One region of the Effusibacillus lacus genome, then DNA from elsewhere that is predicted to be linked to it. Evidence: a T-box and tRNA genes for the amino acid it is inferred to sense, from the RefSeq annotation. Region 1 holds a T-box; the other holds one or more tRNA genes.
The links. A T-box is a leader RNA that pairs with one kind of tRNA and senses whether it is charged. The one in region 1 lies ahead of pheS (phenylalanine--tRNA ligase subunit alpha), so its partner is inferred to be a tRNA-Phe.

Region 1 (15,942 bases):
TTACGCCAACATATGGGCGACTGTTCACGATGCCGGAAAGTGGCAGGGCGAAATTTGGCACCGCCGCAAGAATGGAGAGATCTACCCGACGTGGGTTACCGTCAGCGCGATTCGGAATGAAGCGGGATCCATTACTCATTGCGCTGCAGTTATCTTAGACATCACCCGGCTGAAAAGAGTTGAAGAGCAACTGCACCTGGTGTCCAAGGTGATTGAAAACACAGTCGAAGGTATTGTGGTTACAGATATACACGGCAGCATTCAACTGGTAAATCCCGCGTTTACCGCAATTACCGGCTACAGCCCGGAAGAGGTGATCGGAAAAAATCCGCGCATCCTGAACTCCGGACGTCATGACGCCGAATTTTACATCAGCATGTGGGCGTCGATCCATGAGACCGGAAAGTGGGAAGGAGAAATTTGGAACCGCCGCAAGAACGGCGAGATTTATCCGGAATGGCTGACGATCAGCGCCGTGTCGGATGAAATGGGCAAAATTACGCACTATGCCGCCACCTTCACGGATATTACCGAGCGAAAATCGTATGAAGAACGGATAGTGTACCAGGCCCATCATGACACTCTGACCGGACTGCCCAACCGTACGTTTTTTCAGAATCTGACTTCCCAACTGGACCATGCCAAACAGCAAAACCAGATGCTGGCTGTCCTGATTATAGATTTGGATCGTTTCAAGGGCATAAACGAGAGTTTGGGTCACTCTGCCGGCGACCGGCTGCTGCAAGGGGTTGCCGAACGGCTTAAAAGCTGTGTACGTGACGGGGACATTGTCGCCCGTCTGGGCGGAGACGAATTTGCCCTGCTATTGACGCAGATTACGAGTGAAAAAGATGTGGTGAGGAGGGTGCGGCACATTGCCGAGGTATTTAAAGAACCTCTAATCTGTGGAAGTGAGGAAATTTTCACTTCCATGAGCATGGGGATCAGTTTGTATCCGGCTGACGGAAAGGATATGGAGGAACTGTTAAAAAATGCGGATACGGCCTTGTACCGCGCCAGGGAACTGGGCGGCGGCCATTATCAGTTTTACACACCGGAGATGAACTCGAAAGCGTTCGAACGGCTGGCGCTGGAAACCGATTTGCGCAAAGCGTTGGATCGTCAGGAATTTGTCCTTTATTACCAGCCGAAGGTGGATATGCAAACAGGTCAAATTGTCGGCATGGAAACCCTCATCCGATGGGAGCACCCTGATTTGGGGACGGTTTCACCGGCAGAATTTATTTCTCTGGCAGAGGAGACGGGATTGATTATCCCGATTGGGGAGTGGGTTCTGCACACCGCATGCAAACAAAACAAAGCCTGGCAGCAAGCCGGTTTTTCACCTCTTCGGGTGGCGGTCAATCTGTCAGCCCGTCAGTTCCGGCAAACGGATTTGGTGGCAACGGTGGCGCGGGTGCTGCACGAAACGGGACTGGATCCCGAATATCTGGAACTGGAAATTACCGAGAGCATCGCCTTGGAAAATGCGGACCGGACAATTGCCACGCTCAATGAATTGAGAACACTGGGAGTCCGAATTTCGATTGACGATTTTGGAACGGGCTACTCTTCCCTCAGCTATCTGAAGAAGTTTCCGATCGACACGTTAAAAATTGACCGTTCTTTTGTCCGAGAAATCGACACCAATCTATCCGACGCAGCCATTGTCACGGCCATCATCACACTGGCGCACAGTCTGAATCTGAAAGTCGTTGCCGAAGGCGTGGAAACCCCTGTTCAACAAGCATTCCTGCTGAAACAGAAGTGTGATGAAATGCAAGGGTATCTGTTCAGCCGACCGGTGCCGGTCTCATCGTTCGAAAGACTGATGGCAGCGTCAACAAAGGGGGGGAGTGCAAATGACTGAACGAGGCGGGGGGTGAATGCGCGTTGACTGAGATGGAACGGCTGCGTATTATGGTTAATGCTCTGCCGGATATGGTGATTTTAAAAGACGGAAGAGGACGGTGGTTGGAGGTCAATGAGGCCGCTTTGCGCTTCTTTCAGCTTGAAAAAGTCGGTTACAGGGGGAAAAGGGCTTCGGAGATCTGCGACCCGCAGAATATTTTTCACGAGATGCTGCTTGCCTGTCAGGATACCGACGAACAAACATGGAGAGCAGCCGAAACCAGGAATTTCGAGCGTGTTGTCTTGAAACCGGACGGGACATTCCAGTTTTTCTCCGTGGTCAAAACGCCCGTGTTTCATCCTGACGGCGGACGCAAGGGGATTGTTGCAATCTGGCGCGACATTACGGAGAGCAAGCTGGCGGGAGACAAACTGCAACTTGCCGAAGAGATGTTTGAAAATCTGACCGAAGGAGTAATGATTACCGACGAACGCGGAATCATTCAGTCAATCAACCCGGCCTTTACCATAATAACCGGCTACAGTCCGGAAGAAGTGGTCGGCAAAACTCCGAGGCTTTTGAAATCCGGCCGGCATGAGGGTTCCTTCTATCAAACCATGTGGGCCTCCATCCGCGAGACCGGCCAGTGGAAGGGGGAGATCTGGAACCGGCGCAAAAACGGTGAGATTTATGCGGAGAACCTTACCATAAACGCCATTAAGGACTCATCGGACAACGTGACATTCTACATAGGAGTATTCAGTGACATAACGGAGCGGAAACGGCTTGAAAAAGACGTGATTCTGACAGGGACCATTCAAAGGAAGTTTTTGCCACAGGACATTGCGGACGAGCGAATCACGCTCAAGACCATTTACCGGCCCGCCTATTACCTGAGCGGCGATTCGTACGAGTTCAGGTGGAACAAAAACAGAAACGTACTGATCGGCTGCGTGATCGATGTGATGGGCCACGGTTTGGCGCCGGCCCTGCAAAATTCCGCCTTGAAAGTGCTGTTTAACGAAGCTGCGGAGAGAAACATGCCGCTGGACAAAAAACTGGCCTGGATGAACAGGAAATCGATGTCTTATTTTGTGGAAGATTCTTTTGCGGCGGTCATCTGTTTTGAAATTGATTTTTCGCAAAAAACGCTTACATGCGTTGCCGGAGGGATTAATCACTTTCTGGTTTTGTCTTCGCAAAACCAAAGAGTGATGAAGCTGCCTGGCACATTTGTCGGCCTGTTTGAGGATGTGGAGTACGAGAGACATGTATTCCCATACCGGTCGGGGGATTCTTTCTTTTTCATGAGCGACGGTTTGCTCGATCTGCTGCCGGTGCAAAACGATCAAAGGTTTACGGATTTCTCAGCGAGCGTCAGTATGCTTGAGCAGTTATCCAAAAGAGCAAGTGACGATGCAACAGCCGTCTGCATCAAACTGGCATGACATGTGGAAGTCATACACCTGACGGGAGTGGTGACTCAATGAAAAAGTCAATCGTTGCATTCACATTCAACGATTATGAGGGCTTTCAACAGGTCAGATCCTTCGTTGGAGAGTATATCAAACAAACTTTATCTGATGGCAATTCTTTGATAGTGGTTGCCGTAAACGAAGCTGTGAACAATGCTTTCAAGCATGGTGTCGCTGGAAACGGGGGATCCGTAACCCTCAAGCTGGAGGTTTTTCACGGGAAACGACTGATTGTCAGAGTCAAAGATCCAGGTCCGGGGTTTCCAGTAAAAGAAGCGCTGCTGAAATTGAACAATTTCCGACGAGCCGCTCTCGAAGACTATTTGTCAGACAGCGATCTGCTGAAAGAATCGGACCGCGGATTGTTCATTATGAAATGTGCCGCTGATGCAATCAGGTTCAATGCGAAGGGCAACCAGGTCCTGCTTGTCAAAAAAATTACGACAACTGCCGGGGACACATGCGGTTTCGCACAGAACGCCGCCTCTGAAAAGTCCTAAAGTGAGGTGGCGGACGAAGTTCGCCAATTGGCCGAACAGTCCAACCAGGACGCGTCCGAGGTAACCGGGCTTGTTCAAAAAATACTGGGAAGTTCCGCGAATGCGGTTCAGGCCATGCAGCAAAGCCGCATCGAGGTGGAAGAGGGGGGGACGCCAGCAATATTGAAGCTACGGCGGCCAGTTCGGAAGAAGTGGCGGCATCCACCCAAGAAACGTCTGCCGCTGTGGAAACAATTGCGGCGGCCTCCCTGGAATCGAGTGCGATGGCAACTGAACACAAAACCGCCGTTGAAACTTTTAAGCTTTAACAGGGTGAGAAAGGGGAGCGGATTATGATCAAGGATATCAAAGTCACCAATGATCAGGTTATTGTCATCCTTACGGGAAGTATTTATGTGGGGGAAGCCACGGTGCTCCGGGAAAGGCTTTTGGAACACGTGGAAAGAGGGCTAAGGCGTTTCGTCATCGATATGTCGGATGTCGACTATATCGACAGTTCCGGTTTGGGGGTACTGGTGGCTCTGCAGAAGAGAGCTCTGCAAAACAAGGGTGGCGTGGTGATCAAAGGTCTTGCAGGCACCGTCAAAGAACTGTTTGAATTGACGAGACTGACGAAAGTCTTTGAAATCCAGTAATTCGAGATGCGTCGGATCGAAACGGATTTTCCGAATCCCGCCGGGGGGAGGGTTCCGAATGGAAGATCAAATGAAAAGCAAGGAACAACTGATTGCGGAATTAAAACAATTGCAGAAGCAGATTGAGGCCCAACGGGAAGCTGCAGAAAAAAACCGCAGCAAGCAGTCGGATGAACATCTGCGACTGGTGGCGGACGTGTTTGAAAGCACGCTGGAAGGGGTCATGGTTACGGATGCAAAAGGCACCATCCTGTTGGTGAATCCGGCTTTTTCCATGGTAACGGGATACAGCCCTGAAGAAGTCATTGGAAAAAACCCGCGGATTTTGAACTCAGGGAAACATGACGCCGAATTTTATGTCAACATGTGGGCCTGCATCCATGAATGCGGACACTGGCGCGGAGAAATCTGGAACCGTCGTAAAAATGGGGAAATTTACCTTCAACTGGTAACCATTTCCGCCATTAAGGACGAATCCGGCAAAACTCTTTATTACGCCGCCGTGTTCAGTGACATTACGGAACGCAAGCGTTATGAGGAGCAAATCAAGTATCACGCATATCACGACAGTCTGACCGGTCTGCCGAATCGCCTGCTGTTTCATGACCGTCTCAGCCAGGCGTTGGTCCATGCAAACCGGAACCGGCAAATGGTGGCTGTCTTATTTTTGGATCTGGATCGTTTCAAAGTCATTAACGACTCGTTGGGTCATGCAGTTGGCGATCTTTTGCTGAAGGCCGTAGCCGAACGGCTCACCGGATGCCTGCGCGAGGGCGACACGCTGTCCCGGTTGGGGGGCGACGAATTTACAGTTATCATACCCGATATTGCGGAAGAAAAGGATGCCGCCAAAGTGGCGAGAAAGATCATCAACGCCCTATTCCCGCCGTTTGTGTTGGATGGCCATGAATTTTTCGTGAATACAAGCATTGGCATCAGCCTGTACCCAGTTGACGGCACAGATATCGAAACTCTTATCAAAAACGCTGATGCGGCCATGTACCGCGCCAAGGAAAGAGGGGGCAACCACTACCAGTTTTACACACCGGACATGAACGCGAAAGCGGTGGAAAAACTGGCGATGGAAACCGACTTGCACAGGGCGGTGGATCGGGAGGAACTGACAGTCTGCTACCAGCCGCTGGTCGGCTCGTTTGACGGTCGGATTGTCGGTGCCGAAGCCCTGATACGCTGGCAGCATCCCGAATTGGGACCGGTCTCCCCGGCAGAATTTATCCCATTGGCGGAAGAGACGGGATTGATCACCCAAATCGGGGAATGGGTGCTTCGTACAGCCTGTAAGCAGATGAAGGAGTGGCAGGAAGCAAATTTGTCCCTTGACCGAGTCTGCGTAAATCTCTCGGTGCGGCAATTACGCCAGGACGAATTGGTGGCGACAGTGGTGTCTGCATTGCAGGAAACGGGACTTGCTCCCAATTGTCTGGAGCTGGAGATTTCCGAAAGCATCACCCTGCATAATCTCGAACAGATTATCGATACTCTTCATAACTTGCAGATGTTGGGGGTTCGCATTTCAATCGACGACTTCGGAGCCGGATATTCTTCTCTCATGTATCTGAAAAAATTCCCGATTGATACGATTAAAATCGATCAGTCACTGGTTCAGGACGTAGTCACGAATTCGGATGACGCGGCGATTGTTGCAGCGGTAATCGCTCTCGCCCACACGTTAAAATTGGAAGTGGTCGCGGAAGGTGTAGAGAATGAGGCTCAGTTCGAATTTTTAAGCTCGTGTCAGTGTGACATCATACAAGGGTATTTTTTCAGCAAACCTTTGTCTGCAAAGAAATTTGAAGAGTTGCTGCGGGACAATAATGCATAGGATTGCCGGCCCAAACCACTAACAGCTTCCGGTGGTATCCAGACACCACCGGATATTATTATGTGTAATTGCGGAAAATTTTGCTTAAATAAGAAAGAGAAGGGTAAACCCTCAAAAACGGAGTTTTTGTCAATTTTCATTTGCAAAAAACAGCCAATCCAGGGGTCGCTTCTTCAATGGGTTAAGAGTATGCTAGTTTCATTATTTCCCATATTGGGCATTCTACAAGGTGTGCTTCCCGATTGAACCAAGGAGGAACCTCATGGCGAAAACGACTTTGGAAAAATGGTTTACTCCCGCACGTATCCTGACAGGCGGTTTTGCGACGTTAATCCTGATCGGGGGAGTTCTGCTGAGCCTTCCTTTTGCCTCTAACAGCGGCGAGGGATTGAATTTTCTGGATGCGCTGTTTACGGCCACCTCGGCTACCTGTGTAACGGGTTTAGTTGTGGTCGATACTTTGACCCAATTTAATCTGTTCGGCCAATTGGTCATCCTGTCCCTGATCCAGATCGGGGGGCTTGGGTTCATGACGGTCACCACATTTATCATTATTTTTACCGGCAGACGGATCGGGCTGCGGGAGAGGCTGGTCATACAGGAAGCTTTGAATGTCAACTCCCTGGAGGGTGTCATTCGCCTCGCCAGAAATATCGTGTTGATCACGGTTGCCATTGAGCTGTTTTTTGCAGCCATTCTGGCGTTTCGGTTTTCCATGGACATGCCCGTGGATCGTGCGATCTATTACGGAATCTTCCATGCCATCTCCTCCTTCTGCAATGCGGGCTTCGATTTGTTCGGCAATTTTAGAAGCTTGACCGGTTATGTTACAGACCCGACAGTCAATATTGTGGTCATGATTCTCATTATTTTAGGAGGTCTGGGTTTTACCGTAATGGTGGATGTTTGGAAAGCGCCCCGGCCGGAGAAATTGTCGCTACATACCAAGCTGGTGCTTACCATGACCGCGACCTTGCTAATTGCGGGAGCCATCGGCTATTATCTGCTCGAAATGAACAACCCGAAAACACTGGGGCCTTTGGCATGGAATGAAAAGCTTCTGGCCGCCATGTTTGCGTCAACAACCGCAAGGACTGCGGGGTATGCAACAATCGATTACGGTTCTCTGACCGATGCTTCCTTGCTTTGGACCATCCTGTTGATGTTTATTGGCGCATCACCAGGTTCAACCGGTGGGGGCATCAAAACTGTCACTACCATCGTGATCCTGCTTTATGTCATTTCAATCCTTACCGGTAAAGAATCTACAGTTGCGTTTCGAAAGCGTCTGGACCCGAGAACCGTCCATAAGTCGTTTGCGGTGGCTGTCATCTCGGCAATTTTGCTTGTAACAGTCACTTTTGCCTTGACGCTGACGGAAGACAAGGAGTTTATCAGGTTGTTGTTTGAAGCCACATCGGCATTTGGAACAGTGGGGTTGTCGACGAATCTGACACCGGAATTGACGCCCTTTGGTCGAATTATTGTAATGCTGATGATGTTTGCAGGACGGGTGGGACCCGTCACGCTGGCTCTGGCCCTGACCCTGCGCGCACAGCAAAAAGCGATGATCAAGTACCCGGAAGAGAAATTGTTTGTAGGTTGAGGAGGTTGCTTTGATGAAACAATACGCCATTATCGGCATGGGCCGGTTTGGAACCAGTGTTGCCAAAACACTTTATGAAATGGGATATGAGGTGTTGGGAATCGATTCGGATGAAGACCGGGTCCAGGATGCGGTGGATTTTGTAACACACGCAGTGACTGCTGATTCAACGGATGAGAATGTGCTGAAGGCTCTGGGAATCCGTAATTTTGACGTCGTAGTGGTGGCAATCGGCGCGGATATTCAGGCATCGATCCTCACCACCCTGATCTTGAAAGAGCAGGGCGTGAAACAGATTGTAGTCAAAGCTCAAAACGAACTGCACGGCAAGGTTCTGCATAAAATCGGCGCTGACAAAGTGGTATATCCGGAGCGAGACATGGGAGTCCGGGTGGCCCATAACCTGATCTCCCCCAACATTCTGGACTATATCGAACTGTCACCGGAGTACAGCATGGTTGAAATTGTAGCCAACGAAAAAATGGTCGGGAAGACTCTGGCCGAATCGGATATCCGCCGGAAGTTCGGCTGCACGGTGATGGCAATCAAAACCGGTGATGAGATCAATATCTCCCCAATGGCCCATGACAGGATTAAGCAAGGGGATATACTGGTGGTGGTCGGCAAGAACGACAACCTGCAGGAGTTGGAAGAACAAGCATAAAAAATGGACTGCCATTACATAGGGAAAGGTTGATGGAGTTGGATCGTATCACCTCCACCCGCAACGATCGGGTTAAGGAATGGGCTTCGCTGAATCAGAAGAAGTTCCGGGACAGGACGGGTCGATTTTTGATTGAAGGGATCCGGCTTGTGGAAGATGCACTGGAATCGGATGCCCCGCTGGAAACCGTTTTGGTTCTGGAGGAGCTTCTGCCCACAGGACGGTTGGACCGGATTGTGAATTTGGCGAACTCCTTGAATATTGAACTGATACATGTGACACAGGCGGTCATTGACCATCTGTCAGACACCAAATCTCCCCAGGGGGTGATTGCGGTGGGACATCAGTTCCACCATGACCCGGAAGGGCTGATTTCCAGACGGGAGACACCTCTGTATCTGGTGCTGGACAATATCCAAGACCCTGGAAACCTTGGCACAATGATCCGCTCCGCTGATGCTGTGGGGGCAGATGGTGTGTTCGTCGGCGAAGGCAGCGTGGATCTGTATAACCCGAAAGTGGTTCGCGCCACCATGGGGTCTCTGTTCCATCTGCCTGTTATGGAAGTTCGGTTGACAGACATTTTGCCCATATTGAAACAACACAGGGTGACTGTCACAGGCACTTCGACCGACGCAGTATCCCCTCATTTCGCCAGCGACCTGTCAGGTTCGGCCGCAATCGTGATCGGTTCTGAAGCGCACGGTATTTCCGAGGAAATTCGACATATGATTGACATGTGGATTTCCCTGCCGATGCCGGGGAAAGCCGAGTCCCTCAATGCGGCCGTGGCATCCAGTGTGATTTTGTACGAAGCTCTGAGGCAAAGGTTGACCAAACAATAACTGCTTCGCCTGTGGATACGATTTCCTCAGGCGTTTTTTCTTTTCTTTAGCAGAAAGGATTGTTAGGCTGGTTGTTGAAGTTTAAAGGGAAGACGTTTGCAAGGAGATTTGTGTCTAATGGATCGATTGAACCTGAATATTGGGCGATTCCTGCAAGCCATGATCTTGACCGTTTTTGTTGTCCTGTTGTTGAAATTGTTATGGACGGGGGAGATCCGCAAACTGGTGGCTCCTCACATTACTTTGCTGCTTCAAATTTCAACAGGTGTTCTGATCATTATGGCGATATACGTTTGGATGAACGTCAAAACGAAAGATCATGACTGTTCGTGTGAGCATGATCCTAATCACAGTCACGGCCATGATCATCAGGACAAACCCGGGATTCTGTGGGGAGTGCTGCTGCTGCCTGTGATCCTTGGACTTGCCGTTCCCACCCAATCCCTTGGAACGGCTATGCTAAACAGCGGTATGAATCCCAAACCGGCCAATGTGAAAACAGTGGATCTGGCCTCTGTGCCAAGAGTCAAAGTGGAGGGGATGCCGCTTCCGCCAAAGCCGGAACCAGGTTCGGAAGTCACCATGTATGAAGTGATGAACAACATCTTGATTGCCCCGGAGCATTACTTTAATCAAAGATACCGATACATAGGGTTTGTTTACCATCCTGTCGGCTGGCCGGAAAACCGGATGATTCTGGTGCGCTATGTGATGGTTCATTGCGCCGCGGATGTCCTGGCTGTCGGATTGACTGTGGAAGCACAGGACGCTGGCAAATATCCGAACGACACATGGGTAGAGGTTGATGCGACCCTGTCCACCCGCAAAGCGCCAGAGATTGATGAAGAAGTGCCGGTCAGCTGGTACTACGGGTATGAAGAGAAGCCCGTACTGGTGGCGCATGAAATCAAAATCATAGAAGAACCCAAGGATCCGTACATTTACCCATTTGGGTTTAACCCGGCGGGAGGCAACTGATTATGTGGCAGTCAGCACAAACGATTTTTCTGTCCATAGTCCTTGAATCGTTGCCGTTCATTCTGCTGGGTGTGATTCTCTCTTCCCTGATTCATGAGTTTGTGACCGAAGAAAAAATGCTGCGGTTTCTCCCGAAAAACAAGCCGTTGGCAGTGGTTGCATCGACGTTTCTGGGAATGTTTGTACCTGTGTGCGATTGTGGGGCTGTTCCGGTAGTCCGGAGCTTGATGCGAAAAGGGGTTCCCGCCTCAGTTGCCATGTCGTTTACATTGGCGGCCCCCGTGCTGAATCCGATTACGATGCTGTCCACGTACGTTGCCTTTGGCATGACTGCCTCGATGATGTGGGCCCGTTCCGGGGCGACGTTTGGGATCGCAGTAGTCATTGGCTGGATGCTGCTGATGATGGAACGTCGAAGGAAGGAATCGGAAGACGTTTCCAAGGAATCCCCTGTCACTTTGCCCTTGACAGAAACGGCCGCAGCCATAGAGATCCGAACCCATCGTTCGTTCCGGAAAGTGTTTGGTTTGGTTACGAATCATACGGTGACGGAGTTTTTTGAGATAATGGGTTTTGTTGTCATCAGCGCTTTCGTTGCGGCGATCCTGCAGACCTATGTTCCTGCTGCAGTACTTTCACCTATAGGAGAACATCCGGTAGGGTCGGTATTAGCTATGATGGGTCTTGCCACCCTGTTGTCATTGTGTTCTACAGCCGATGGGTTTGTCGCCCGCTCCCTGGCGGGCCTCACAACAAATGGGGGGCTCCTGGGGTTCCTGGTAATCGGACAGATCATCGACATCCGAAACATACTTCTGCTGCCGCGAGTGTTCCCGAAATCTTTCGTAGTCATCACATTTGTCGTGGCTTTCTTGCTGACTTTTGCTTTTGGAATCTGGGTTAATACCAGGTAATTCGGGCAAGCTACCGCATAGGAGGTGCATGATTCCGTGCGGTACGGCCATATCGGCTCATTTCTCGTAAAATGGCTCGGAACGGTTGCAGCTGTATTGTTTGTGGGTCTGTTTTTTCCCTTGTTTGGAGTCATGAACTTGCTGCAAGCCGTGTTGTTGGGGACAGTCATAACCATTGTCGGATACGTGGCCGATCTGTTTCTCCCCCGGATGACCAATCAGATCGTGGCCATCTCATCCGATTTTGCAATGGCGACGTTGGTTGTGTATCTGGCCAATTTTCTGTTTCCGGGTTTGCGTGTCACCTGGACTTTTGCAATTATCACAGGATTCATCGTGGCTGGTGTGGAAATTTTTTTTCACGCAAAATTTGTGGAGTCAACGGGAAAGCGGGAGACAAGCCCTTGAACAGGCCACTTGTCAAACATGCCCAATCAAACACGCCACTTATCAACACGTTACCAAACAAGTTACCGAGGCTTGCGTTCCATGCCGGACTGTACTATACTAAGTAGCAAACTTATGACTGTGAACAGCGATGCAGGAGAGAGTACGAACAGCAGGGCCTTTCAGGGAGAAGATGCCGTAGACTGAAAGCATCTTTAAGGAACACTGTCCGGAAGTTCACTCCGTAGCTGCCGCCTGAACGTTGCCACTTAAACCTAGCCATCCAAATGTTGCGGTGAAAGTCGTCACCTGTAGGGCGGGCCGGGAATTCCCGTTATCCGAAGGAAGCGAAGCAGAGGCATTTTGTGCTGGCAGTCTGCTTAATCAGGGTGGTACCGCGGATTGGAATCGAACCTTTCGTCCCTTTCGGACGAGGGGTTTTTTTGTTTTTTATGGTAATGAAAGGAATATCTTTTTTCCTTGTGTGGGTCTAAACAACGGCAGCATTCAGGTGAGTTAATTCGTTAATCTGCTTGGGATGAGGAAATAACGGCACGGAGTACCGTTATTGTGAACCACCTGCTGACTTAACGGCCCCCAGTGCCGCTATTGTGAACCACCTGCTGACTTAACGGCCCCCAGTGCCGCTATTGTGAACTACCTGCTGACTCAACGGCACAGAGTACCGCTATTCGGAGTCAGATCACCTGGAATGGAGGAATAACGGCACAGAGCGCCGCTATTCGGAGCCAGACCACCTGGAATGGAGGAATAACGGCACCTAGTGCCTCAATGCGGGTCCAGATCCCCCGGAGTGATGAAATAACGACACCGATGGCGGTTGCAGTTCCGGGCGGTGGGAGCCCTTGGTTGAATGTAACACTTGTTAAGTGCAATACCGAGGAGGATCGACATGAGAGAACAACTGCAAGAGCTTAAAGACAAGGCACTGGCCGAGTTGGCCAAGTGTTCCGACCAGAATGAATTGAACGAATGGAAAGTGCAGTACTTGGGCAAGAAGAGTGAATTCACTTCCATTATGCGGGGAATGGGCCAATTGACCCCAGAAGAGCGCCCGGTTATCGGTCAACTGGTGAATGAAGTGAGAGGGGCGCTGGAGCGGGCTTATGAAGCCAAGGAGCGGCAATTCAAGAGGGAAGCATTGGAGCAGAAATTGCAATCGGAGTCGATCGACGTGACCTTGCCTGGGAGAACGGTGCCAGTGGGTACACTTCATCCCTTGACCCGGGTCATCCAACAAATTGAGGACATTTTCCTCGGCCTGGGATTTGAAATCGCGGAAGGTCCTGAAGTGGAAACGGACTATTACAATTTCGAAGCGTTAAATATGCCAAAAAATCACTCTGCCCGTGATATGCAGGACACATTTTACATTACCGACGAACTGTTGATGAGAACCCATACCTCGGGCATCCAAGTTCGCACCCTTGAGGCGAAGAAAGGGGCCGTTCCGGTTCGAATTATTGCCCCTGGCCGGGTATACAGGAGGGATGACGATGATGCGACCCATTCCCATGCATTCACCCAGATTGAAGGACTGGTGGTGGACCGCAATATCCGGATGAGCGATCTGAAAGGGATCCTGCTGACATTTGCCCGCCGCATGTTTGGACCGGAACAGCAGATTCGTCTGCGCCCCAGTTACTTCCCGTTCACCGAACCAAGCACTGAAGTGGACGTAAGTTGCTATGTGTGCCACGGGGACGGATGCCGACTCTGCAAACATACCGGATGGATCGAGATTCTGGGAGCCGGCATGGTGCATCCCAGGGTGCTTGAAATGGCGGGTTACGACTCGGAGGAATACACCGGATTCGCATTCGGTATGGGAATTGAGCGGATTGCCATGCTGAAGTACGGCGTGGACGACATCCGTCACTTCTATGTGAATGACACTCGCTTCCTGAAGCAATTCGCGAATCGCGGGTAGGAGGGACGATCATGAAAATATCTTATAATTGGCTGAAAGAATATATAGACCTGGGTCCTGACATGACCCCTGAACAATTGGGGGAACTCCTGACCAACCACGGAATCCCCGTTGAGGTGATTGAGCCTTTAAACAAGGGAATCAAGGATGTAGTAGTCGGTCATGTGCTGCACACGGAACCGCATCCAAACGCGGACCGTTTGCGGGTCTGCACTGTGGATGCGGGCGGGCCGGATAAGCTGCAGATTGTATGCGGGGCACCCAACGTAAAACCCGGCCAGAAAGTTCCCTGTGCGGTCGTAGGAGCCGAACTGCCGGGCGGGGTCAAAATCAAACGGGCCAAATTGCGTGATGTGGAGTCCCAAGGGATGCTATGTTCCGCAAGCGAATTGGGGATGGATACCCGATTGCTGCCGAAAGAGCAGACGGAAGGCCTCTATATCCTTCCTGAAGATGCTCCTGTCGGGGAGTCCATCCTGAATGTACTGGGTCTTGATGATGTGGTAATGGAACTGGAACTGACTCCGAACCGGGCAGATTGTTTGAGCTATCGGGGCGTGGCCTACGAAGTGGCTGCGCTGCTCGGCAAGAAACCCAGGTTTGAGGAAGCCGTTCGCACACCTAATGCGGGTAATGGCGAATCACCTGTCAAGGTTCGCATCGAATCGGCCAACTGTATTCAATACTCGGCCCAAGTCGTCAAAGGAATTCAGGTGAAACAATCCCCTTTGTGGATGCGGATGCGCTTGCTGGCTGTGGGAGTCCGTCCAATCAACAATATTGTGGATGTGACCAATTATGTGATGTTTGAGTACGGCCAGCCGCTGCATGCATTTGACCTGTCCGAAATCACCGAGTCAACGATTGTGGTGAGGCAGGCGGAAGACAATGAATTGCTGGTAACCCTGGACGGTCAGGAACGGAAACTGGATTCGTCGATGCTCGTGATCGCAGATCCGAAACGGGCTGTGGGACTTGCCGGAGTCATGGGCGGAGAAAACTCGGAGGTGCGTGACTCGACGACAGACATTGTGCTTGAATCGGCCTATTTTGATCCTGGCACCATCCGTCAAACGGGTAAAAAACTGGGGCTCCGTTCAGAAGCGCAATTGCGTTTTGAGAAGGGAATAGATCCTGCCATCATGCAGGACGCGCTGCTTAGAGCTGCGAGTTTGATTGCCGAACTGGGAGGCGGTCAGATTGTGGGAGCACCTTCAGCAGTGGTTTCCCATCCGGTTCACGAGCAGACAATTGGACTTCGCGTGAGTCGAACCAACCAGGTGATTGGATCAGATCTTGAGATCGCAACAATCGAGGATCTCCTTGCAAGGTTGGGGTTTGCATCATCGAGGAAGGATGAGGACAATTTGGAAGTGGTTGTCCCCTCCCGGAGACCTGACATTACACGGGAAATCGACTTGATTGAAGAAGTGGCAAGGCTGCACGGGTATGACAAGATTGGCACCACCATGCCGCAGGGGGTGTTGTCCCAAGGGGGCCTGACCGACAAACAAAGATTGCGCCGGACCGTTCGGGAACTCTTGACTGGAATGGGATTGTCCGAAGTGATGACCTACAGCTTTACCAATCCGACGTGGCTTGAGCCGTTGGGGGTGGACGAGAATTCGGCGCTCAGGAAGCAGTTGCCGTTGGCCCTCCCGATGTCGGATGATCGGAAAGTGCTTCGTACGACACTGCTGCCAAGTTTGGTGGAAGTGGTCCAGTACAATCTGAATCGTAAAAATATGGATCTGGCCCTGTTCGAACTGGGAACCGTCTTTTTCCCAAAACAACTGCCTGCGGTGGAGCAGCCGGAAGAAGTTCTGAAAGTTGCAGGGATTGTCACAGGGTCATTCGGTCCGCTGGCGGTTGGAGAGAAGGGCAGAAAGGTCGATTTCTACACAGTCAAGGGGATAGTGGAAACACTGCTTGTTTGTTTGGGCATTCCAAACCCCAAATACGCACCGGCATCCGAAACGGGTATGCATCCGGGCCGGACTGCCCTGGTGGAAAGCAAAGGAGTGGCCATTGGGTTTCTTGGAGCTCTCCATCCTGCCGTTCAGGAAGCATGGGATTTGAAGGAAACATTTTATTTTGAGCTGGATTTCCAAGCACTTTATGAAACGGCCCAACGGAAAATCGAGTTCCGGCCGCTCCCGAAATTCCCCGCCATTGAACGGGATATTGCCGTAGTGGTGCCTTTGGATGTGCCGGCGGGCTCGCTGGAGCTGACCATTCGTGAGTCTGCGGGGGATCTTCTGGAGGAAGTCCGCCTGTTTGATGTCTACCAAG
Region 2 (15,942 bases), on a different contig from region 1:
CCAGGCGTCTCGGACTGCGCTATTCGCAGTTTGATGACCTGATACGTGACCGGATTCGCTGCAACGCAGGGATGGAGAACGAATATGAAATCTGGAAGGAGGATCTGATGATCCTGGAGCAGCATTTCCAGCAGAAGAAACCACAGTAGTAAAAGGATTTCCAATCGCAACTTATTTTACCTGAATACGTCGGTCGCAGATTCATGGTATAACAAGTATATGGAGGAGTAGGCAGGAGGGTTTGTCATGAAAGTGATTTTTCTTCAAGATGTAAAAGGACAAGGCAAAAAAGGAGAAATCAAGGAGGTTGCGGACGCATACGCCCGGAATGTTCTGTTGAAAAAGGGGCTGGCGGCAGAAGCAAACGCCGCAAACCTGAACAGACTGCAAGCGCAAAACAAGGCAGCTGAGAAAAGAGCCCAGGAAGAACTGGAAGAAGCAAAGAAGCTGAAAGCAATCCTTGAGCAGACTGTCGTCTCCCTCAAGACCAAAGCGGGCGAAAGCGGTCGCGTGTTCGGATCGATCACCAGCAAGCAGATTGCCGATGCATTGGAAGCGATGAAAGTAAAAGTGGACAAGCGCAAGATTCATCTGGAAGAACCGATTAAGGCATTGGGTACGACCGTGGTTCAGGTCAAACTTCATCCGGAAGTGTCTGCAGACTTGCGCATTCATGTACAAGCGGAGTAACACATGAAGAAGTTATTGGAAAAACTGAATCTGATACCGAACAGTACACTGCACAAGAAACTTGAAAACGAAGAAGCGCTCCGTCGCCAGGTGACAGCGCTTTTTGGCATATTAAGCAGCATCCACGGCGCAGACAAATTGGTGCTGCGGGCGGGTAAGCTGGAAGCGCTCAATCTGATGCGTTCCCCCGACTTGACCGACCGTGTGATTGCCCTGCAAAGAATCGTGTTTGAAAACCCGAACATTGAAGAACGGCCGGAGCCTGAACAGATTCCGGAGATTCTGCAGGAAGTGGAGGAAGCGCTTGCAGATATGCTGGCGCGCCGCTCTGTGGAAGCGGAAATCGAGGCGAAAGTCAATGAGAAGATGCAGGAACGGCATGAAGAATACATGCAGGAAATCCGCACCCAGCTGGTCAAGGAGAAGTCAGGCCCGGAAAACGCCCAGACTCTGAAGAAGTATGCCAAGCTGGAGAAGTTGGAGCACATCCACTTGTCCCGTTCCACTCTGGAGCTGGTTCGTCCGCAATCTCTCAAGGATATTGTGGGACAGGAACAGGGTGTTCAGTCACTTATCTCAAAATTGGCTTCCCCGTTCCCGCAACATGTGATTATCTATGGCCCGCCGGGTGTAGGGAAGACGACTGCGGCCCGTTTAGCGTTAAAAGAAGCAGCCAAGTTGGCCACCACGCCGTTTGCGGAAGATGCCCCCTTCGTGGAAGTGGATGGAACCACGCTGCGTTGGGATCCCCGGGATATAACGAATCCTTTGCTGGGATCGGTTCATGACCCGATTTACCAAGGCGCGCGCAAGGATCTTGCCGACACGGCCATCCCGGAACCGAAGACAGGTCTCGTGACCGATGCTCACGGGGGCGTTCTGTTTATAGATGAAATTGGGGAACTGGATCCGGTTCTGCAAAACAAACTGTTAAAGGTGCTTGAGGACAAGCGGGTCCAGTTTGATTCTCCCTATTACGACCCGGAGGATCCGAACGTTCCCAAATATATCAAAAAGTTGTTTGAGGAAGGCGCACCTGCGGACTTTATTCTGATTGGCGCCACTACCCGGGAGCCGCACGAAATCAATCCGGCCCTTCGTTCCCGCTGCGCGGAAGTGTTCTTTGAACCGCTTGTGCCGGAACAGGTGGAAGACATCATTGTAGGGGCGGCAAACCGTCTCAAGGTATCCGTTGAGCAGGGCGTTCCCGAACTGATTGCACGCTATACGATTGAAGGACGGAAAGCGGTTAACGTTCTGGTGGACGCCTATGGCCTCATGAAATACAAAGAAGGCAAATCCGGCCAGCCATCGGAGCAAATCTCACTGAAGGACGTGGAAGAAGTCCTGCAAATGAGCCGGTTGCACCCTTATGTTCGCCAACAAAACCATAACAGTTTGGAGGTTGGGCGCGTTAACGGTCTTGGCGTTGCCGGATACCTTGGTTCTGTCATTGAGATCGAATCGGTCGCGTTTCCTGCAAGCGAAAAGGGGAAAGGAAGGCTGCGATTTAATGACACCGCAGGTTCCATGGCGAAGGATTCGGTCTTCAATGCGGCTGCCGTATTTCGCCGCATGACAGGCCAGGATCTAGGCGATTATGATGTGCATGTCAATGCGGTCGGCGGAGGAAGAATTGACGGACCTTCTGCCGGAGTGGCGATCTTCCTGGCGGTGTACTCAGCCGTTACGGGTCGGGCACTTCCGCAGTGGATTGGCATTACAGGCGAGATTTCCATTCAGGGACGGATCAAGCCGGTTGGCGGCATTCGGGAGAAAATCTTCGGCGCCAAGCAGGCGGGTCTTACCCATGTATTGGTCCCGAAGGAAAACGAACGGGATGTGCCGAATGATACTACAGGAATACAGGTGACCGTGGTCGAAACTATTGACGACGTATTGGAGCTTGTCTTTCCGGATAAATCGGAGAAAGTCAGCTAGTCTTCAAAGGAGGACGCTGCATGGATGACAAACTGATGGAGCGGGTGCCTCCGCAGAATATTGAAGCGGAACAGGCGGTCCTGGGCGCGGTTCTGATTGAACCGGACACGCTCATGACCGTGACCGAAATCCTGAAGCCGGAAGATTTCTACCGGTCGAGCCACCAGAAGATCTTTGAAAGCATGATCGAAGTGGCGGAGCGGGGAGAACCGGTTGACATTGTAACCCTGACTGCCCATCTGCAGAATCTGGGTGTGATTGAAGAAGTCGGTGGCGTTTCCTATCTGGCTACATTGGCCAATACGGTACCTACTGCTGCCAACGCGGATTACTATGCGGCCATCGTCAAGGAGAAAGCGGTCGTTCGACGCTTGATCAGGGTGGCTACTCAAATTGCCGCTTCCGGTTATGAAGGAACGGACGATGTGGTGGGCTTGATCGATGATGCGGAGCGCCGCATTGCGGAGTTGACCAATGAGAAGATCGCCCGCGGGTTTACCCCGATCAAGGACATCCTGCTCGCCACATTTGAACGGATTGAATTCCTCTTTTCCAACAAGGGGGGAGTCACGGGGGTTCCGACCGGGTACCCGGATCTGGACCGGATTACTTCCGGGTTCCAGAAATCGGATCTGATTATCGTGGCAGCCCGTCCGTCTGTGGGGAAGACCGCCTTTTCCCTGAATATTGCCCAGAATGTGGCTGTTCGCTCCAAGGTGCCCGTAGCCATCTTCTCCCTCGAGATGTCCAAGGAACAGCTGGTTCAGCGGATCCTCTGTGCGGAAGCCACCATTGACGCGGGGAAAATGCGGACCGGGTATTTGGATGACGACGATTGGCCGAAATTGACCATGGCAGTAAGCACATTGGCAGAAGCGCCGATTTTTATTGACGATACGCCAGGCATCACGGTGGCGGACATACGTTCCAAATGCCGGAGACTGCAGCAGGAACATGGGCTCGGGATGATTCTGATTGACTACCTGCAGTTGATCCAGGGAAGAGGCAAGGGAGACAACCGGCAGCAGGAGATCTCCGAAATCTCCCGGACGCTGAAGCTGATTGCCCGTGAATTGAACGTGCCGGTGATCGCCTTATCGCAGCTCAGCCGTTCGGTCGAGCAGCGCCAGGACAAACGACCGATGCTGTCCGACCTGAGGGAATCGGGCTCCATCGAACAGGATGCCGATATTGTGGCCTTTCTGTACCGGGACGATTACTACGACCCGGATTCGGAGAAAAAGAACATTATCGAGATTCTGATCGCTAAGCAGAGAAACGGCCCGACGGGCAAAGTGGAGTTGGTGTTCCTGAAGAATTTCAACAAATTCGTCTCCCTCGAGCGGGAAGCTGCTGGGGTCTGATTCTATAAGACTGGAACAGGATGCAATGCTGTTCCGGTTTTTTGTTTTGGAGTATTTCCACTGCGAATTGCAAATACGAACAAATACTATAACATTAAATTTAAACGTTCGTGTTTTGTCTTGACGATTTCGCCAGTTCCTGTTACACTCACTTAGTGGGATTAGGTGCATGGTCACACTTGGTCTCGGGGAATGTATTCATATGGAGGTGTTGCCGTATGGCAACCTTAGTGGTTGTAGGTACCCAGTGGGGCGATGAAGGAAAAGGCAAAATTACCGACTTTTTGGCGGAAAAGGCGGGAGTGGTTGCCCGTTACCAAGGGGGAAACAACGCCGGTCATACCATCTCGATTCAGGGCAAGGAATTTAAGCTTCACCTCATTCCATCCGGTATTTTTTATCCTGAAAAAATCTGCGTGATCGGCAACGGCATGGTCGTCAATCCGAAAGCGCTGGTGGATGAACTTACATATTTGAAGAACAACGGGGTGTCTGCGGACAACCTGCGTATTTCAGATCGGGCGCATGTTGTGATGCCTTATCATATCAAACTGGACGAACTGGAAGAAGAAAGCAAAGGCAGCAACAAAATCGGCACCACCAGAAAAGGGATCGGTCCCGCATACATGGACAAAGCTGCCAGGGTGGGTATCCGCATAATTGATCTGCTGGATCCGGAAGAGTTCGCAGCCAAATTGAAGCGCAATCTGGAAGAGAAAAATCGTGTGTTCGATAAGCTTTACGGAGCGGAAGGGTTTGACTACGAAGCGGTTTACCGGGAGTACCTGGGATATGCGGAAGTGATACGCCCCTATGTGACCGACACCTCCGTTGTGTTGAACGAAGCGATTGATGCAGGCAAAGACGTGCTGTTTGAAGGTGCGCAAGCGTCGATGCTTGATATCGATCAGGGAACCTACCCTTACGTTACATCATCAAATCCGGTTGCCGGCGGCGTTTGCATCGGGGCTGGTGTTGGTCCTACCAAGATTGATAAGGTTATCGGTGTGGTAAAAGCATATAGTACCCGTGTAGGAGACGGCCCGTTCCCAACGGAACTGCTGGATGAGACCGGGCAATTCATCCGGGAGACGGGACGCGAATACGGTACCACCACCGGACGTCCGCGCCGTGTCGGATGGTTTGACTCGCTGGTTGTCCGGCACGCTCGCCGAGTTTCGGGCCTTGATGGAATGGCCATCACCCGACTGGATATCCTGACGGGACTGAAGGAACTGAAGATTTGTACCGCATACAGGCACAACGGGGAGATCCTGAAGGAGTTTCCGACAAGTCTGAAAGTGTTGGCCAAGTGTGAGCCGGTCTATGAAACGCTGCCGGGATGGGACGAAGATATTACGGGAGTTCGTTCCTACGAAGATCTTCCGGCCAATACCCGTGCGTATATTGAAAAAATAGCCGAAGTGACCGGTGTTCCGTTGGCGATTTTCTCGATTGGTCCCAACCGGGAACAGACAGTTCCTGTAACCGATATTTACTGATCAGAACGCATACGGCACCTTCGGGTGCTGTTTTTGCAGGCTTGATTGACTGGCTTTTTGCATGGCTATTCCTCCAGAATTTCCTATCAAAAAATCATAGAAAAAGGGTTGCTTTTAAAAGTTGCTTCGTGTTATGATTTTTCTTGTCGCCGCGATGACGGCGGTTCTGATGCGAGAGAGCGGCGAGTTTGAGAGCCATTAGCTCAGTCGGTAGAGCACCTGACTTTTAATCAGGGTGTCGATGGTTCGAGTCCATCATGGCTCACCAGTTTCCTGGCCCCATGGTCAAGTGGTTAAGACACCGCCCTTTCACGGCGGTAACAGGGGTTCGAATCCCCTTGGGGTCACCAGATTATATTTCGAGGGTTCCCATAAAGTACCCGGAATACGCTACAACGTTTCGCGTCACTTTATGGGGTGTTTTGGAGCTGTGGTGTAGTGGCCTAACATGCCCGCCTGTCACGCGGGAGACCGCGGGTTCGAATCCCGTCAGCTCCGCCACTTTGAAATTCCGTCAGGGATTCGAGAAACCTGGGTTCGTCGGAGCTGCGCTTCGGGAGCGACACATCGCAGCCGGCAGCTTGACTGCCGCATACCGTCAGCTCCGCCAAATGAGAAAAGGTACCCTTCATGGGTACCTTTTCTCATTTGGTTTACTGACAGATGAAAACACGCATGAGATAATTTGTTGTAATACGTCCGGGTTCGTCTGAGCAGTAATAGGCTGGAATTCAGTCTTATTTTTATGGAATCAAAGGTACTCCAGAAATAGGACTGGTTTTCAGTCCTAAATGTCATTTCTTACTTGTACACCTCGAAAATCCCTTGAATAAGCCTGAAAATCAGTTCTGTTCTTGACATGACACCCCAAAAATTAAAAATAAGCCTGAAATCAGACTTCACAGCAGGTACATTATGTAAAAAAATCCAGACATGGAGAAATCCCACTGATCTTTGGGAACCGCCGATGACTACCTGAACGAGGCGACGGAATGAACGAGTCATCGAACCAGTCGCATCCGGAGGGGATTCAAACACATCAGTCGAAATATATATAGATAGAATACAGAAAAAGGGAGGCACCGTATGAATCTTGTGGAAATGCTGCATGAGGCAGTCAGAGCCAATCCAAGCAAGGAATGTCTCCGAAACAAGCAAGATGGACAATGGCACTCCATTACCTATGCCGAATTTTGGAATGAGATTCAATACTTCGCGATCGGACTAAAATCGCTTGGGGTCAAAGAGGGCGATAAAGTGGGTCTTCTCTCCAACAATTGCCCGCAATGGGCCATCAGTGACTATGCTGTTCTGTCATTGGGTGCGGTGGTGACTCCCATCTACCCGACACTGCCTTCACCTCAGGTTGAGTTTATTCTGCGAAATGCCGACGTGGAATATTTAATAGTGCAGGACCAGACACAACTTGGCAAAATTCTTCAAATCTGGCCCGATAAACTGAAATGCGCAATTCTTATTCAACCGGAAACAGACTGTGCAGATGAGTGTGCCGACCGCATCTTACCCTTCAAGGACGTGCTGAAGCTTGGCATGAAGCAGGAGGGCACTCTGGGCCGACCTGATTATGCCGCCATCCCGGAAAGCCAGTTGGCGACAATCGTACACACCTCAGGCACTTCCGGAACTCCCAAGGGCGTCATGCTTTCCCACTCCAACATCACTTCCAACATCCGCGCCAGCTTGTCCTGCTTACCCATTCATCCGACTGATATCGCTTTGTCCTATCTTCCTTTATCCCACATTTTCGAACGAACCGTCGGCCAGTACGCCATCTTATCATCGGGGGCAACCATTGCCTATGCCGAAAGCATCGAAACCATTCAAGTCAATCTGCAGGAGATACGTCCCACTGTATTCTGCACCGTCCCCAGATTACTGGAAAAAGTCTATGCCCGTATCCACGGAAGAGTGGAACAATCCCCGAAGCTGATAAGGAAGGTACTGGAACGGGGTCTGGCCAATGAAACACGCTCAGGGTTGGCCTATCGAATCGTGGACCGGCTCATTTATGAAAAAGTAAGACAAGGCTTGGGCGGAAATCTCCGATTCATCGTGTCAGGCGGTGCCGGGTTGGCGGCCGACATCTCCGAATTCTTCGGGAAGGCGGGCATTGATTGTTATGAAGGGTATGGAATGACGGAGGCATCCCCCGTTATATGCACGAACCCGTTTGGCAAGCTGCGTAGAGGAACGGTAGGAGTCCCCATTCCCGGAGTGGAAATCAAATTGGCGGAAGATGGGGAACTGTTGGTGAGAGGACCAAACGTCATGATGGGCTATTACAAGAATCCGGAAGAAACCGCCAAGACGATTACCCCGGACGGTTGGCTGCAAACGGGAGACATCGCCGAAATCGACAATGGGTACGTAAAGATTGTGGATCGCAAAAAAAACATCATCGTTCTGGCCACCGGAAAAAATGTGGCTCCATGGCCGGTGGAAAACTCCATATCCCTTAGCCCTTACATCTCACAGACCGTTTTGATCGGAGATAAAAGACAATATGTCACCTGCTTGATCGTTCCCGACTTTCTCGCCTTAAAATCCGTCGCGGATGAACTGCAACTGGGAGACGATCAAGGCAAATGGGTAAGCCATCCGAAGATCCGGGAGCTGCTTCGCCAGGAAGTGATTAAGTATTCGGAGCCGTTTGCTGACTTCGAGAAACCCAAACGGGCGGTCATTCTGTCGAACGAGTTGACACTGGAGGGGGAGGAACTGACTCCCACGATGAAGGTTCGCAACAAGACGGTTCTGCAAAAATATGGCCATCTGATCGAAGAAATGTACAACGGAACCAACTATGTCCCCATCCAGGACGGACAGGGACACACACATCCCAGCCATGACACCGGCCATCTGCAAATCTAAGCTCGTACAACACACCAGCCCCGCAAGGGGTTGGTGTGTCTGCCATAATGTACAAGCCAAAAACGATTGACATTGATGCGCTTGTCAAGTATAGTAAATAGCGTTGTGGCTCGGTAGCTCAGTCGGTAGAGCAGAGGACTGAAAATCCTCGTGTCGGCGGTTCGATTCCGTCCCGAGCCACCATTTCATTTGGGACAATACACATAAGTCAAAGAAGCGAGCCGATTCGGCTCGCTTCTTTTTTTCCTATGTATGGCCGCCATGGGAGCGGATTACCTGAACTGCCTGCTCCACCTTGTCTTTGGGAACGACGGCCGTAAGCAGAATGTCCTCCCCGGATACGTCATCCGCTGTAGTGGCGTATCCGCTGGCAGAAGGATCCGCCGCCATCAGTACCCCGGCATCCCGGCTGGAAATGGCATCCATCCCTAAAGTCAGCTCCCCAAGAGACGGAATGTTTCCGGTTATGGGGTTCCTGAGATTTTGCGTCGGCTGCCCGGGGTACGGGGATACACGATCAATTTGCACGGTGTTGATCCCCATTTTCTTCAATTCGTTGGATGCTTTCTGTGCAACATCGGGATCGGCAAAGGAGGCCAGGATTGCCTGTTCCTTCTTGGGGTCAAACTCATCCGAGCGATCCTGCAGCGTCTGACTTATGGTTTGCTGCACTTCGTCCTGCGGCATCTGGTTATTCCGTCCGTCAGTACTTTGCATTCGTAAGGTTTGCACCTGACCCTGCTGCTGTTCGTTATTGTTGTTGGTCTTTTTCATATCGGTCATTGCCTTTGTTCCTCCTTCCCCAAGTCAAAGTGGGCTTCGAGTGTATCCGCCAAGTGTTGACCTCTTGCTTCCGCTTCATCCGGCTCGATGCTGCGCGGCAGGCGATCCTTATATTTGAGCAGTTCCAGACGCTGCTTCTCAAATACCGCTTGCACATCAGGTTCGTGTTCCATATCGGTATCACCTCGTTTGTCTATCCCATGCATGCCAGACCAGGTGTCGTGGCTAAGAAAAGCCAATTTTTCCCCTCTATTAGTGTTGCCAGACAGCGACTTCCTATGCTGAAGCGGAGAACTTGTAGATGAACCTTTCCATTTGTGTCCTTGAAATGCCAAAGTTTTCTGGATGAAGGAATTTTGGACCCGCAATGGAAGTACATAAGAGGGTAGGAATGCCAAGAAAGGGTGACAAGTGTGAATCACAAAATTCTGGTGGTGGAAGACGAACTGCCGATTGCTGATATATTGAAGTTTACTTTGGAAAAAGAGGGCTACGAGGTATGTCTTGCCAATGACGGAGAAGAAGCGGTAGAACTGGCCAACGCCGAGAAACCGGACCTGATTTTGCTGGACGTGATGCTGCCCAAGAAAGATGGTTTTCAGATCTGCCAGGAGATCCGTTCCTTTCTGGATGTGCCGATCATCTTCCTGACAGCGCGGGATTCAGAGATTGACAAAGTACTCGGTCTGGAGATAGGGGCGGACGATTATGTCACGAAGCCCTTCTCTTCCAGGGAACTCGTGGCCCGTGTGAAAGCCAACCTGCGCCGGCAATATGCAGAACCCATTGCCTTCACCAAGCCTCGCTATACTATTGGGGAATTGGTGATCGACACCTCCACCTATCAGGTGTACAAGAAAGAAGAACTTGTAGACCTGACCCACAGGGAGTTTGAACTGCTGGCCTACCTGGCCCGTTTCCCGGGGAAAGTGATGACCCGGGAACATTTGCTGCATGAAGTGTGGGGATTTGATTACCTGGGCGATATCCGGACAGTGGATGTGACCATCCGGCGATTGCGGGAAAAAATCGAGACGGACCCCAGCAATCCCGAGTACATTCTAACCCGCCGCGGGGTCGGATATTGTATGAGGAGGTAGATCGCTTGTTCCGAAGCATTCGCGGGAAACTGGTGTTGATCTACTTGCTGTTGATCCTGTTTGCGATGCAATTGATCGGGGTATATTTCATCCGGTCGGTGAACTCCTATTTCCTTGGAAATTTTTCGACAACCATCAACACACAGGCCCGATTCCTGTCTGCACAGCTGCAGCGTTATATGGAGAAAGACATGACTCCGGAGACGATAAAAGATATTGACAACCTGATCACTTCCTTTGCCTCGGAATCGGAGGTCTATGTCCTGAACAAAAACGGAACGATTCTGGCCACTTCCGGTGACAAGTCAACCATTGGTCAAAAACGTTTGCGGACAGAAGTGACCCGGGCTCTGCTGGGCAGCAAGGACGAAGTGATTCGGGAAGATGCGCAATCAGGCCAACGGTACACGTTTCTGGCCATCCCGATCAAGAACGAAACGGAAGTGATCGGAGCCGTCTACATGGTGGCTCCCATGAGCAAAATCTATAAGACCATCAAGGAACTCAACATGATGTTTTACACCGGTCTTCTGATTGCTCTTGTGTTAACCGCCATCCTGGGGGTCGCATTGGCCCGCACCATCACAAACCCTATCGTGGAGATCACGAAGAAAGCAAAAGCGATGGCAAGGGGAGACTTCAATCAGGTGGTGCAGGTACGAAACGATGATGAGATCGGGCAATTGGGGGAGACGTTCAACTACCTGGTGTACCGGTTAAAAGGGGCGCTTGATGAGAACGAACAGGAACGGGAGAAACTGGAGGCGATCCTGACGCACCTGAGTGATGGGGTGATTGCAGTGGATTCCTCCAATCAAATCGTCCTGATCAATCCGGCTGCCAAGCAACTGCTCGGATGCGAGGACGATCCGGTAGGTCTTCCGATTACCCAATTGTTAATGATGGAAGAAGATCCGAATACCCCCCTGCCGCTAATGGCCGGACGGGAGATGCACTTTCGCGGACCCAAAGGAAGCATTCTCCAGGCGTATGCGTCCCCTATCCGGGGAGAGAAAGGAACTACCCGCTTTGTCATTGTGATCCGGGACATCACAGAGAAAGAACGGGAAGAACAGGCACGCCGCGATTTTGTTGCCAATGTGTCCCACGAGATCCGGACACCGCTTACCACCATCAAAAGTTACCTGGAAGCTCTTAACGATGGAGCTGCCGAGGAACCTGTCCTGCGGACAAGGTTCCTGCAGGTGATTCAAAACGAGACGGAGCGAATGGTGCGCATGGTCACCGAATTGTTGCAGCTGTCCCGGCTGGATGCGGGCAAGATGCAGTGGACGTTTCAAAATATCAATCTGGTACAGATCCTTGATGATGTGGCCGACCGGTTTGCGTTTCAATGTCGCCAGCAGGAGATTTCCATGTTTGTGGAGGCACCCTCCACACTTCCCTTGGTGGCGGCAGATCCGGACAAATTGGACCAGGTGCTTGACAACCTGGTGACAAACGCGATCAAACACACACCTGCTCAAGGCATTATCCGGCTGGTCGCAACTGCCAAACAGGAGCTGATCGAAGTAAAGGTAATAGATTCCGGCATTGGAATCCCCGCAAAGGATCTCCCCCGGATCTTTGAGCGTTTCTATCGGGTCGACAAAGCCCGTTCGAGAAAATTGGGCGGTACCGGTTTGGGACTCTCCATTGCCAAACAGATCATAGAGGCTCACGGCGGAAGCATCTGGATCGAAAGTGTGGTCGACAAGGGAACAACTGTTACCTTTACCCTTCCCCGTGTGAAGGAGGGGGCCGCTTAAGATGCACAAACGTATGGAATCTTTCAAAACCGGTTTGCTTGCTTTTCTTGTAACACTGTCAATCGTGTTGTCGGTTGGCCTATGGAACAATACGCCTGTGTTTGAATCCCTTGATCAGGGAGGTTTTCTTCCCAATCCTGCATTTGGCATTGGCAGAAGTGCGGAAGAAATGCTCCTTCCGGTCCGGATTCAGGCTCGTCTTGAGGACAAGACCTACCGGATTGCAGGCCCCTTTACCGATCTCTATGAAAAGGCATGGAACGAACTGCGGATGTCAGCCGTACGGGAAATGGAAGCGGTCGTCTTTCCGGAACCGATGAACCAAGGGATTCGTACGGGCCCGTATCTGGAATTTGAATTCGGGTTTGCCCTGAATGAAGAGCAAGTCTCGCAAATTCTGAAACTGTTGGAAACCAACCGCATCCAGATGAAAGTGACATCCATTACGGTCTATCGGGACACAGCCGGGGTTGGCTATATCGTCTTTATGAACGATTCACAGCCCCTGTTTCGCGGAAAACTGGGGAGCCAGACCCGACTGTTCGACCAACTGGCCCAATGGGGCAGTCTGCCGAAATATGTGGAGCAGCCTGGCAACCCAAAATCGTTTCTTGTCTTAAATGAGAAAACCAAGATTCCGGTGATCAGAGGCGAATGGGCAACACTTCCGGCGGATTCCCTGGGGCGGACCTTCTTTGTCGATCCCACTCTTACCCGGAGAATCCAGGAGCGGGACGGGTCGCTGATTGTCACGGACGGAAACCGGACGGTCCAAATCACCTCCAGGACCATCCGGTACACCAATACGCTGCCCTTTGACAAACAATCGAAAACAGCCAACATGGACAATTCCTTTCAACGGGCGGTAGCGTTCATAAACGAGCACGGTGGCATGCAGGGCGATTATATCGGCCGTCTGCATGCCAGTTGGGGCGAGGACAGCCGGCAATATCTGTTCACCGAGTATCGAAACGGAATACCGGTGCTTCCCCGCGATACGGGAATTCAAGTGGATCTAAAGGGCAATGAGGTCATGGAAATGCAGCGCAACATTCGGTACATCGGGGCGGAAACAAAGGAAGAGACCGTGGAGATCTTGCCTCCTCCCGCTGCAGCAAGGGAAGGTGCCATTGACATCTTCCTGGCATATGCAGTCCAGGAAGAGGGGAGACAGGTCCGGCTGCAACCCGTATGGGTGGTGCAGCACGAGAAGCTTCCGATAAGGCTGCTGGATGCCCGGACCGGCAAGAACTGGCAGGAAAGGGGAGAGTGAGCAGGTGGACTGGAGCCGTGCGAAGACTTATCTCATCTTGACATTTCTGCTTCTGGATCTCGTCCTGGGGTATCAGTACTGGAAAATGAGGACCGAGCAGGCAAGCTATGTTCAGTCCTTTGCCGAACAACTGGCCGAGGTCCGGGACCAACTGGCCTCCCAGAATTGGGAGCTTCGCACCGACCCTCCCAAGCAAACTCCAGAGTTGGGGTTCCTGCAGGTTCGCTATCTTGCGACTCCGGAGAAAGAGTGGGAAAAGCGTATCGGGGAAGTGGACACTCTTCAGTATAAAGGTCCGGGGCGAGTAAGCGTTGGAGTGTCGAGTCTGAATCTGACTGTCCCAATGGAAGAGGAGAAGGGGGGCGACAAATTGCTTTCCCAGCTTGCTGCCAAGATCTGGCCGAAGGAAGTTTACCAATATGACCGGAAAATCCAGGACGGAAAAGGTTCCGGGTCCCTCCTCTATCTTCAGGTCCATAACGGATACCCGTTTTTCTCCGCCCCATTGGAAGTGATTGTACAGAACGGCAAAGTGATGCGCTATCATCAGGTGGCATTGGACGTAACAGGCGAAGGCGGCAGCAAAAAACAGGTGATATCGGCCATTCACGCTCTGCGATCCCTGTCCGAGAAGATGGACAAATCGGAGAAGAGAACCGATAATAGGGTCATACATGAGATCCGTCTGGGATATTACAGCCGGCCGTTCAACGCGGACGAGTGGTACCTGATTCCCATGTGGCGGATTCTCAGCGATCGGGAAGTTTTCTATGTGAATGCTTTTACCGGTGAAGTGGAACTGGCGAGATGAGGCAACAGGAGGACATGGAATGCTGCGGTTTAGTGTGCTTGCAAGCGGAAGTTCAGGGAATGCGGTGTATGTGGAAACGGAGAACACCCGGATCTTGATTGACGCGGGGGTTGCTTGCAAGCAGATTGAAGCGGCCATGAACGAGATCTCGGTATCCTTGTCGGAACTGGATGCGATTCTCATAACTCACGAACACTCGGACCATATTAAAGGGGTGGGCGTGGTCGCACGCAAAGTGGCTGGCGAACGGCGAAAGCAAGGGTATGAACAGTTGGAAGTGCCGATTTATGCCACCGAAGGATCGTGGCAGGATCTGCACGGGCTGTTGAAAGACTATCCGGATCAGCAGCGGAAGGTCATATCCGTGGGGGACAAGCTGGAGTTTGACGATCTGTTGATTGAACCTTTCCCCCTGTCCCACGACGCGAGAGAACCCGTCGGATTCGTCTTCTACCACGGGTCCAACAAACTGACCCTGGCAACCGACCTCGGGTATATGAGCTCCCGTGTGAAAGAGACGATTGCGGATTCGGATGCCTACATACTTGAGAGCAATCACGACATCAACATGCTTCGTGTCGGTCCCTATCCCTGGTATCTGAAAAAGAGGATTCTCAGCGACAAGGGGCACCTGTCCAACGAGGCAGCGGGTGAGGCGTTGATCGACATTATGAGCGGATATACACAGGATGTGCTCCTGGCGCATCTGTCGCAGGAGAACAACTACCCGGATCTGGCGGAAATGACGGTTCAAGGAATCCTGGATGCGGCTTGCAAGCAAGTGCAACTGCACCGCACTCACCCCAATAAGCCGACGGCTCTCTTTGAGATCAAACCCCGATAAGCGCATAGCGGAACTGCGGAACTGGGTCTGACTTGCCTGGCGCAATAGTTGCTCTTAGTGCTGGGGCAGGGTCAGTTTCTCGGAGATGGAGTTTTCCAACTCCGCGTCAAGGACCTGGGCTTTGTGGATGACATCGTGCCGGCTGATGAGCTCTTTTTCCACCAGCAGATCAATGAGCGCCGTCAGAATCAGCGTATTCTTGTAGTCCACCTTTTTCAGATCGGCGATCTGTGCAAGAAAGTCGACCTCAGATGGGAGTCGGCTTTTTTTCATAGGGTTTCACTCCTGTACAAAGGGTTAAGAATAGTATGACCGTCCTTAAGCGGCGAAAAACACCTTGTATGGGAAAAGTCGCCGTTTCTGAACAATTGATGGAAATGGCTTTCGAGTCCTTGAGAAATAAATCGAAAGCCCGGTATAATGATACTGTGCCGTGGTGAATACTACGGCATCAGATTTCCTGATGGGGAGGTTCTGTATGGGATTCTATGACGATTTTGATGCCAAGCCCCGGAAGCGGTCCGGAAGCTGGCTGGCATCTGTTATAATTGCCGCTTTGGTGGGGTCAGGCAGCACCCTGCTGATGGTTCCGGCCATGATCAAAGCGAACGTGATCAAATTGCCGGAAGCCAGCCAAGTGGTTTCTTCCAACGGAAAGCTGCCGTCACAAACGGTGGCCTACAACGTGGAAACGGGTATCGTAAGCGCGGTGAATCGGGTGAAACCGGCGGTAGTAACTGTTGTCAACATCCAGAAAGTAGGAGGGTACTTCAACCGGGGCCTCAAACAGGAAGCGGGCAAAGGATCCGGTGTGATCATCGATAACCAAGGGCACATTGTGACCAACAACCATGTGGTGGATGGCGCCTCCGATGTGGAGATTATCGTCAATGACGAGCATATCAAGGCGAAAGTGTTGGGAACGGATGAACTGACCGACCTGGCGGTTCTGCAGGTTCCCACAGACAAGATC

Region 2: it has a tRNA-Phe gene. The T-box ahead of pheS (phenylalanine--tRNA ligase subunit alpha) is inferred to sense a tRNA for this amino acid. The anticodon was not compared.

What each region holds. Positions count from the first base shown of each region.
Region 1 is NZ_BDUF01000060.1:36,906-52,847, forward strand. Features, by position in the region: gene EFBL_RS12055 (EAL domain-containing protein) at 1-1,870, shown strand, start outside; gene EFBL_RS12060 (SpoIIE family protein phosphatase) at 1,903-3,300, shown strand; gene EFBL_RS12065 (ATP-binding protein) at 3,339-3,827, shown strand; gene EFBL_RS21895 (methyl-accepting chemotaxis protein) at 3,834-4,163, shown strand; gene EFBL_RS12075 (STAS domain-containing protein) at 4,160-4,462, shown strand; gene EFBL_RS12080 (putative bifunctional diguanylate cyclase/phosphodiesterase) at 4,521-6,305, shown strand; gene EFBL_RS12085 (TrkH family potassium uptake protein) at 6,568-7,911, shown strand; gene EFBL_RS12090 (potassium channel family protein) at 7,925-8,575, shown strand; gene EFBL_RS12095 (TrmH family RNA methyltransferase) at 8,608-9,420, shown strand; gene EFBL_RS12100 (TIGR03943 family putative permease subunit) at 9,538-10,398, shown strand; gene EFBL_RS12105 (permease) at 10,401-11,312, shown strand; gene EFBL_RS12110 (DUF2512 family protein) at 11,349-11,720, shown strand; T-box leader at 11,842-12,127, shown strand; gene pheS (phenylalanine--tRNA ligase subunit alpha) at 12,613-13,650, shown strand; gene pheT (phenylalanine--tRNA ligase subunit beta) at 13,662-15,942, shown strand, end outside.
Region 2 is NZ_BDUF01000014.1:70,766-86,707, reverse strand. Features, by position in the region: gene EFBL_RS20450 (MazG-like family protein) at 1-149, shown strand, start outside; gene rplI (50S ribosomal protein L9) at 247-690, shown strand; gene lonC (Lon family ATP-dependent protease) at 694-2,631, shown strand; gene dnaB (replicative DNA helicase) at 2,652-3,995, shown strand; gene EFBL_RS03750 (adenylosuccinate synthase) at 4,214-5,497, shown strand; tRNA gene EFBL_RS03745 (tRNA-Lys) at 5,690-5,765, shown strand; tRNA gene EFBL_RS03740 (tRNA-Glu) at 5,773-5,847, shown strand; tRNA gene EFBL_RS03735 (tRNA-Asp) at 5,922-5,998, shown strand; gene EFBL_RS03730 (AMP-dependent synthetase/ligase) at 6,584-8,389, shown strand; tRNA gene EFBL_RS03725 (tRNA-Phe) at 8,497-8,572, shown strand; gene EFBL_RS03720 (hypothetical protein) at 8,636-9,172, opposite strand; gene EFBL_RS20445 (hypothetical protein) at 9,169-9,345, opposite strand; gene yycF (response regulator YycF) at 9,586-10,272, shown strand; gene EFBL_RS03710 (ATP-binding protein) at 10,278-12,041, shown strand; gene yycH (two-component system activity regulator YycH) at 12,043-13,314, shown strand; gene yycI (two-component system regulatory protein YycI) at 13,319-14,125, shown strand; gene EFBL_RS03695 (MBL fold metallo-hydrolase) at 14,145-14,969, shown strand; gene EFBL_RS03690 (hypothetical protein) at 15,024-15,242, opposite strand; gene EFBL_RS03685 (S1C family serine protease) at 15,448-15,942, shown strand, end outside.